Regions from separate parts of the Streptomyces sp. NPDC048192 genome, predicted to be linked through region 2. Evidence: predicted binding sites of a transcription regulator. Region 2 holds the regulator's gene; the other holds the start of a gene.

Region 1 (4,412 bases), on a different contig from region 2:
TCCGGGGCACGATGGAGGGGAGGAGGCAATGCCATGACCCCCAGCACCGCCCAGCGCCCGCAGATGTCCGCCGAGGACTTCGAGGAACTTGCCCGCAGGGCACCGGAGAACGTGCGGTTGGAGTTCATCAACGGCCGCGTGTACGTGAAGGGCGACCGCATCTCGGTCGAGGACTTCGAGGAGCTGGCCCACAAGGCTCCGGAGGGCGTGAAGCTCGAACTCATTGACGGAAAGCTAGAGGTCAAGCCGTTGCCGGACCAGCGTCACCGGGGCATCATCGTGTGGCTCATGCGGCTGTTCATGCAGCTGCGCCCCGAACTGGCCATCTACCCCGAGCAGCAGCTCAAGATCGGCGCTTACCGCAAGGGCCACGCCTGTGCGGACGGTGCGCTGGCGCCGTTCAACCACTTCATCGCCCAGGAAGGCGACTGGGCAGACCCCGACGGCGTCCTCATGGTCGTGGAAGTCATCTCTCGCGATCGTGACACCGACCGGCGGGACCGCGTCGACAAGGTCCGCGGTTACGCCGAGGCCGGTATCCCCGTCTACCTGCTGATCGACCGGGACGACGACACGATCGTCGTGCACAGCGACCCCAAGGACGGCCGTTACCAGCAGTCGCCCTCCTACTCCTGGGGCGCGACGGTCCAGCTCCCGCCTCCGGTCGGCATCACCCTGAACACGGAGGACCTCAAGGACTACGCCGACTGAACCGAACCCGGAAAACGCCCGAGGGCGGCACCCCCAGCCGGAAGCTGGACGTGCCGCCCTCGGTCCGTGAGGACAGGCGATCAACCCTAGGGTCGATCAGAAGTCCATGTCACCGCCCGGCATGCCGCCGCCGGCCGGCGCGGCGGCCTTCTCCGGCTTGTCGGCGATGACGGCCTCGGTGGTGAGGAACAGCGCGGCGATGGAGGCGGCGTTCTGCAGCGCGGAACGGGTCACCTTCGCCGGGTCGATGATGCCCTCGGCGACCAGGTCGACGTACTCGCCGGTCGCGGCGTTCAGGCCGTGGCCCGGGGTGAGGTTGCGGACCTTCTCCACCACGACGCCGCCCTCGAGGCCGGCGTTGACGGCGATCTGCTTCAGCGGGGCCTCGAGCGCGATGCGGACGGCGTTGGCGCCGGTCGCCTCGTCACCCTCGAGCTCCAGCTTCTCGAAGACCTGGGAGGCCTGGAGCAGGGCCACGCCACCACCGGCGACGATGCCCTCCTCGACGGCGGCCTTCGCGTTGCGGACGGCGTCCTCGATGCGGTGCTTGCGCTCCTTGAGCTCCACCTCGGTGGCCGCGCCGGCCTTGATGACCGCGACACCGCCGGCGAGCTTCGCCAGGCGCTCCTGCAGCTTCTCGCGGTCGTAGTCCGAGTCGCTGTTCTCGATCTCGGCGCGGATCTGGTTCACGCGGCCCGCGACCTGGTCCGAGGAGCCGGCGCCGTCGACGATGGTGGTCTCGTCCTTGGTGATGACGACCTTGCGGGCGCGGCCCAGGAGGTCCAGGGTCGCGTTCTCCAGCTTGAGGCCGACCTCCTCGGAGATGACCTCGCCACCGGTGAGGATGGCGATGTCGCCGAGCATGGCCTTGCGGCGGTCGCCGAAGCCCGGGGCCTTGACGGCGACGGACTTGAAGGTGCCGCGGATCTTGTTGACGACCAGGGTCGACAGGGCCTCGCCCTCGACGTCCTCGGCGATGATCAGCAGCGGCTTGCCCGACTGCATGACCTTCTCCAGCAGCGGGAGCAGGTCCTTGACCGAGGAGATCTTGGAGTTGGCGATGAGGATGTACGGGTCCTCGAGCACCGCCTCCATGCGCTCCATGTCGGTCGCGAAGTAGGCGGAGATGTAGCCCTTGTCGAAGCGCATGCCCTCGGTGAGCTCCAGCTCCAGACCGAAGGTGTTGCTCTCCTCGACGGTGATGACGCCTTCCTTGCCGACCTTGTCCATGGCCTCGGCGATCAGCTCGCCGATCTGGGTGTCGGCGGCGGAGATGGACGCGGTGGAGGCGATCTGCTCCTTGGTCTCGACGTCCTTCGCCTGCTCCAGCAGGGCGGCGGAGACGGCCTCCACGGCCTTCTCGATACCGCGCTTCAGCGCCATCGGGTTGGCGCCGGCGGCGACGTTGCGCAGGCCCTCCTTGACCAGGGCCTGGGCGAGCACGGTCGCCGTGGTCGTACCGTCACCGGCGACGTCGTCCGTCTTCTTGGCGACTTCCTTGACCAGCTCGGCGCCGATCTTCTCGTACGGGTCCTCGAGCTCGATCTCCTTGGCGATGGAGACACCGTCGTTGGTGATCGTGGGGGCGCCCCACTTCTTCTCGAGGACGACGTTGCGGCCCTTGGGGCCGAGCGTCACCTTCACGGCGTCCGCGAGCTGGTTCATGCCGCGCTCGAGGCCGCGCCGCGCCTCCTCGTCGAACGCGATGATCTTGGCCATGTGAAGTGGTCCCTCCAGGACTGGGGGTGATTCCTTCGGACCGCGCCCGCGCCCGCGACGGACGGCTCGCCGGCCTCGTGGTTCCTTGCCCCACCCAGCCCGCGGGCCTCACCGACCCGGTCCTTCACTGTCACTCTCACCTTCAGAGTGCTAACGCCAATGATTAGCACTCGGGCATGCCGAGTGCAAGCGCCTACGGGGGTACGGCGGCCCGGTCAGCCGCGCGCGAACACGGGTGATCGCCCGGCGGGACCCGGGCACGGCGAAGGGCCCGCACCCTGTGCGAGGTGCGGGCCCTTCGGCGGAAACATTCAGGCGGTGACGCGAACCATGTCGGCCTGCGGACCCTTCTGGCCCTGCGAGATCTCGAACTCGACCCGCTGGCCCTCTTCCAGGGTGCGGTAGCCGTCCATCTGAATCGCGCTGTAGTGGACGAAGACGTCCGCACCACCGTCGACCGCGATGAAGCCGTACCCCTTCTCCGCGTTGAACCACTTGACGGTGCCCTGAGCCATGCCTAACTCCCCTATTACTGGCCCTTGCACAGATCCACACTTCGCGGACCCGGGTCAGACCTCACCCCCCATTGGTCGGGGGCGTGCGCCGGAACGCGTCGACCGCGGCTGAATGTATCTGTCCAACTGCCGTCTGCAACAGGTCAATCGGACGAGAAATCTGGATGGCAACGGTCCGGAATGTGGTGAGAATTCGCCCGACTTCAGGGCAAGTCGGGCTCCATAAACCATCACAAAAGCCGCATAAAGCCCACATAGTTTGGCTGTTTCTTGTCGGGCCTGCGGCATGAATGCGGGGTTCCCGGCCTGTCCGACCGGGAGCGCGTTCCCCAACTCTACCGCGCTCAATCACACAGAATTGCCCCCTCCGCTTCTCTCACGGAGGGGGCAATCCGATGAACAACGGGTAACAGCGGTTACCCAAGGTAATGATCAGCCGCCGGCGACCGCCGGAATGATGGAGACGCCGGCGCCGTCCGGGGTGGCCGTCTCCAGGCCCTGCTCGAAGCGGACGTCGTCGTCGTTGACGTACACGTTGACGAACCGGCGCAGCTTGCCCTGGTCGTCCAGGACGCGCGCGGCGATGCCGGTGTGGTTCTTCTCCAGGTCCTCGATGACCTCGGCGAGGGTGGCGCCCTCGGCGGTCACCTCGGCCTGGCCGCCGGTGTAAGTGCGCAGGATGGTGGGGATGCGAACGGTCACGCTCATGCGAGGCCAGCCTCTCGGAAGGAGTCCAGGGTCGGACGGATGGTGGCGGTGAGCCCCGTGCCGGCCACCGCGTCCAGTGTCTTGAGGCCGTCGCCGGTGTTGAGGACCACCGTGGTCTTCGTCGGGTCCAGGACGCCGTCCTTGAGCAGCTTGCGGGTGACGCCGACGGTCACACCGCCCGCCGTCTCCGCGAAGATGCCCTCGGTGCGGGCCAGCAGCTTGATGGCGTCGACGACTTCCTCGTCCGTGACGTCCTCCACCGCGCCGCCGGTGCGGCGGGCGATGTCCAGGACGTACGGCCCGTCGGCCGGGTTGCCGATGGCGAGCGACTTGGCGATGGTGTCCGGCTTCTGCGGCCGTACCACGTCGTGCCCGGCCTTGAAGGCCGTCGACACCGGCGAGCAGCCCTCGGCCTGCGCACCGAAGATCTTGTACGGCTTGTCCTCGACCAGACCGAGCTTGATCAGCTCCTGCAGACCCTTGTCGATCTTGGTGAGCTGGGAGCCGGAGGCGATCGGGACGACGATCTGGTCGGGCAGCCGCCAGCCGAGCTGCTCGCAGATCTCGTACGCCAGCGTCTTGGAGCCCTCGGCGTAGTACGGCCGCAGGTTGACGTTGACGAAGCCCCAGCCCTCGCCGGCCGGGTCGCCGATCAGCTCGGAGCAGAAGCGGTTCACGTCGTCGTAGTTGCCCTCGATGCCGACGAGGTCGCCGCCGTAGATCGCGGCCATGACGACCTTGCCCTGCTCCAGGTCGTGC
Region 2 (4,412 bases):
CGCCGCGCGCGTCACTCCGGGGCCGTGACGAAGTCGATCAGCTCCTCCACCCGGCCCAGCAGCTCTGGCTCCAGGTCCTTGTAGGACGTCACCCGTTTCAGGATCGCCTGCCACACCGCCCCGGTGTTCTCCGACGGCCAGCCCAGGGCCCGGCACACGCCCGTCTTCCAGTCCTGTCCCTTCGGCACCGTCGGCCAGGCCCGGATGCCCAGCGCGGCCGGTTTCACCGCCTGCCAGATGTCGATGTACGGGTGGCCGACGACGAGGGCGTGTTCGCTGGTCACCGACTCCGCGATCCGCCACTCCTTCGTGCCCGGCACCAGGTGGTCCACCAGCACGCCCAGCCGGGCGTCGGGGCCCGGCGCGAAGGACGACACGATCGACGGCAGGTGGTCCACGCCCTCCAGGTACTCCACCACCACGCCCTCGACGCGCAGGTCGTCGCCCCAGACCTTCTCGACCAGCTCGGCGTCGTGCCGGCCCTCGACGTAGATGCGGCCGGCGCGGGCCACGCGGGCGCGCGCGCCGGGCACGGCGACCGAACCGGAGGCGGTGCGGGCGGGCCGTGCCGGGCCGCCGGACGACGGCCGCACCAGCGTGACCACGCGGCCCTCCAGCAGGAAGCCGCGCGGCTCCAACGGGAACACCCGGTGCTTGCCGAAGCGGTCCTCCAGCGTCACCGTGCCCGCCTCGCAGCGGATCACCGCCCCGCAGAAACCGGTACCGGCCTCCTCCACCACCAGACCCGGCTCCGCCGGTACCTCCGGCACGGGTTTCGGCTTCTTCTTCCACGGAGGGGTGAGATCGGCGGCGTACTGGCGCATTCGGATGACGATAGGAGAAGCGGTGGGGCCGTACCTACGACACGCCGAAACGTGCTGCCAGCTCGTCGCGTTGGCGCCGTACGAAACCCGCGTCCACCACCGCTCCGTGACCGGGCACGTACAGCGCGTCCTCGCCGCCCAGGGCGAGGAGACGGTCCAGGGCGTCCGGCCAACGGGACGGGACGGCGTCCGGACCGGCCTGCGGTGCGCCGGACTCCTCGACCAGGTCGCCGCAGAAGACCACCTCCCGGTCCCCGGGGACGAGGACCGCCAGATCGTGCCCGGTGTGGCCCGGGCCCACGTTGGCCAGCAGGACCTGACGGCCGCCGCCGAGGTCCAGGGTCCACTCGCCCGAGACCGGGTGGCCGGGCGGCACGAGCGCGTCCACCGCCTCGTCGGCGTCCGCCACCGCGAGTCCGTTGCGGACGGCGTCCAGGCGCAGCGCCTCGCGTTCGTGGGCGAGGACGGCGTCCAGGCCCACCGCCCCGTACACCTCCGCGCCCGCGAAGGCGGCCGCCCCGAAGACGTGGTCGAAGTGGGGGTGGGTCAGCGCGAGATGGGTCACACGGCCGCCGGCCAGTTCCTCGGCACGGCCCCGGAGCCGGGCGCCCTCGGCGAGACTGGAGCCGGCGTCCACCATCAGCGCCGTACCCGCGCCGAGGACCAGACCGGCCGTGCAGTCCCAGCCGGGCAGCCGGCACCGGCCGACGCCCGCGGCCAGCCGTTCCCAGCCCAGCTCTTCCCAAGTCACCGTCATACCGCGACGCTATCCGCACGAGCCGCCGCGAGGGCACCGACCTTGCCCCGGGTGTACCCGACAGCCGTACACTGGGCCCGGGACGCTGGCACTCGCATGCGAAGAGTGCCAGGCGGACGAAGGCAGGACCGAGCGGAGCCGAGGGGACCACATGCTGGAGGTGCGCGCGAATGCTGAGTGAACGCAGGCTTCAGGTGCTGCGCGCCATCGTCCAGGACTATGTGGGCACCGAGGAGCCGGTCGGGTCGAAGGCCCTGACCGAGCGGCACAACCTCGGCGTGTCCCCGGCGACGGTCCGCAACGACATGGCCGCCCTGGAGGACGAGGGGTACATCGCGCAGCCGCACACCAGCGCGGGGCGCATCCCCACCGACAAGGGCTACCGGCTGTTCGTGGACAAGCTGGCGGGCGTCAAGCCGATGACCGCGCCCGAGCGGCGGGCGATCCAGAACTTCCTGGAGGGCGCCGTCGACCTCGACGACGTCGTGGCGCGCACCGTGCGGCTGCTCGCCCAGCTCACCCGCCAGGTCGCCGTGGTGCAGTACCCGTCCCTGACCCGGTCCACCGTCCGGCACGTGGAGCTGCTCTCGCTCGCCCCCGCGCGCGTGATGCTCGTGCTGATCACGGACACCGGGCGGGTCGAGCAGCGGATGGTCGACTGCCCGGCGCCCTTCGGCGAGGCCTCCCTCGCCGACCTGCGCGCGCGGCTGAACAGCCGGGTCGCGGGCCGCCGGTTCACGGACGTGCCGAAGCTGGTCGAGGACCTGCCGGAGGCCTTCGAGGCCGAGGACCGCGGTACGGTCTCGACGGTGCTCTCCACTCTCCTGGAGACACTCGTCGAGGAGAACGAGGAGCGGCTGATGATCGGCGGCACCGCCAATCTCACCCGCTTCGCGCATGACTTTCCTCTCACGATCCGGCCGGTGCTCGAGGCGCTGGAGGAGCAGGTCGTGCTCCTCAAGCTGCTCGGCGAGGCGAAGGATCCGGGCGTGACGGTGCGCATCGGGCACGAGAACGCCCACGAGGGACTCAACTCCACCTCCGTGGTGTCGGTCGGCTACGGTTCGGGCGGCGAGGCGGTTGCCAAGCTCGGCGTGGTCGGACCGACCCGCATGGACTACCCGGGAACGATGGGAGCGGTACGCGCAGTGGCACGGTACGTCGGACAGATCCTGGCGGAGTCGTAAGTGGCCACGGACTACTACGCCGTTCTCGGCGTGCGCCGCGACGCGTCGCAGGATGAGATCAAGAAGGCGTTCCGCCGGCTCGCCCGCGAGCTGCACCCGGACGTCAACCCGGATCCGAAGACCCAGGAGCGGTTCAAGGAGATCAACGCCGCTTACGAGGTGCTGTCGGACCCGCAGAAGAAGCAGGTCTACGACCTCGGCGGCGACCCGCTCTCGCAGAGCGGCGCCGGCGCGGGCGGCTTCGGGGCCGGCGGCTTCGGCAACTTCTCCGACATCATGGACGCCTTCTTCGGTACGGCGTCGCAGCGCGGCCCGCGTTCGCGCACCCGGCGCGGCCAGGACGCGATGATCCGGATCGAGGTCGAGCTGGACGAGGCGGCCTTCGGGACGACCAAGGACATCCAGGTCGACACCGCGGTCGTCTGCAACACCTGCAACGGCGAGGGCGCGGCCCCGGGCACGTCCGCCCAGACGTGTGACATGTGCCGGGGCCGCGGTGAGGTCTCGCAGGTCACGCGGTCCTTCCTGGGCCAGGTCATGACCTCGCGGCCGTGCCCCCAGTGCCAGGGCTTCGGCACCGTGGTGCCGACCCCGTGCCCCGAGTGCGCGGGCGACGGCCGGGTCCGCTCCCGCCGCACCCTCACCGTGAAGATCCCGGCCGGTGTCGACAACGGCACGCGGATCCAGCTCGCCGGCGAGGGCGAGGTCGGGCCGGGCGGTGGGCCGGCCGGTGACCTGTACGTCGAGATCCACGAGCTGCCGCACCCGACCTTCCAGCGGCGCGGCGACGACCTGCACTGCACGGTGACGATCCCGATGACGGCCGCGGCGCTCGGCACCAAGGTGCCGCTGGAGACCCTGGACGGCATGGAGGAGGTCGACATCCGGCCCGGCACCCAGTCCGGCCAGTCGATCCCGCTGCACAACCGGGGTGTCACGCACCTGCGCGGCGGCGGCCGGGGCGACCTGGTCGTCCACGTCGAGGTCCAGACCCCGACCAAGCTCGACCCCGAGCAGGAACGCCTCCTGCGCGAGCTGGCCAAGCTCCGCGGCGAGGAACGCCCAAAGGGCCAGTTCCAACCGGGGCAGCAGGGCCTGTTCTCGCGGCTGAAGGATGCGTTCAACGGGCGCTGAAGCGGGCGCTGAGAGGCTGGGTACGGGGTGTTTTCCGCACCCCGTATGCCAGCGGTTTATGCCGCGGGAAGCCCGATTCGGACTCTTTCAAAGGACGTGACAACATGCGGTCATGTCCTCCGCGCTGACCGATCTCCTCCTGCATCCCATCGTGCAGGCCCCCATGGCGGGCGGTGTCTCCGTCCCGCAACTCGCCGCCGCCGTCTCCGAGGCCGGTGGCCTCGGGTTTCTCGCCGCCGGGTACAAGACCGCCGACGGCATGTACCAGGAGATCAAGCAGCTGCGGGGCCTCACCGCCCGCCCCTTCGGCGTGAACGTGTTCATGCCGCAGCCCGAGTATCCCGGTGCAAGCACCGGCACCACTGGAGCGGCTAACGCCGCGCCCCCTTCCGGTGCCGTCGAGGTCTACGCCCACCAGCTGGCCGGCGAGGCCGCCTGGTACGAGACCGAGCTGGGCGACCCGGACAGCGGCCGGGACGACGGCTTCGACGCCAAGCTCGCCGTGCTCCT

What was found. The regulator HrcA, encoded in region 2, represses chaperone genes, less so after heat shock. The targets are predictions, from matches to a motif close to TTNGCACTCNGNNNNNCNGAGTGCNAA.
Region 1: groL (chaperonin GroEL) is a predicted target of HrcA. The motif match lies at 2,594-2,620, and genes of this name have one in related genera.

The regions. Positions count from the first base shown of each region.
Region 1 covers NZ_JBIDAL010000005.1:400,838-405,249, forward strand. The annotation lists gene ACGFZN_RS12620 (Uma2 family endonuclease) at 34-711, shown strand; gene groL (chaperonin GroEL) at 808-2,430, opposite strand; gene ACGFZN_RS12630 (cold-shock protein) at 2,742-2,945, opposite strand; gene ACGFZN_RS12635 (ubiquitin-like small modifier protein 1) at 3,378-3,653, opposite strand; gene thrC (threonine synthase) at 3,650-4,412, opposite strand, start outside.
Region 2 covers NZ_JBIDAL010000010.1:145,934-150,345, forward strand. The annotation lists gene ACGFZN_RS22895 (hypothetical protein) at 1-28, shown strand, start outside; gene ACGFZN_RS22900 (DUF3097 domain-containing protein) at 12-824, opposite strand; gene ACGFZN_RS22905 (MBL fold metallo-hydrolase) at 859-1,581, opposite strand; gene hrcA (heat-inducible transcriptional repressor HrcA) at 1,752-2,768, shown strand; gene dnaJ (molecular chaperone DnaJ) at 2,769-3,902, shown strand; gene ACGFZN_RS22920 (nitronate monooxygenase) at 4,015-4,412, shown strand, end outside.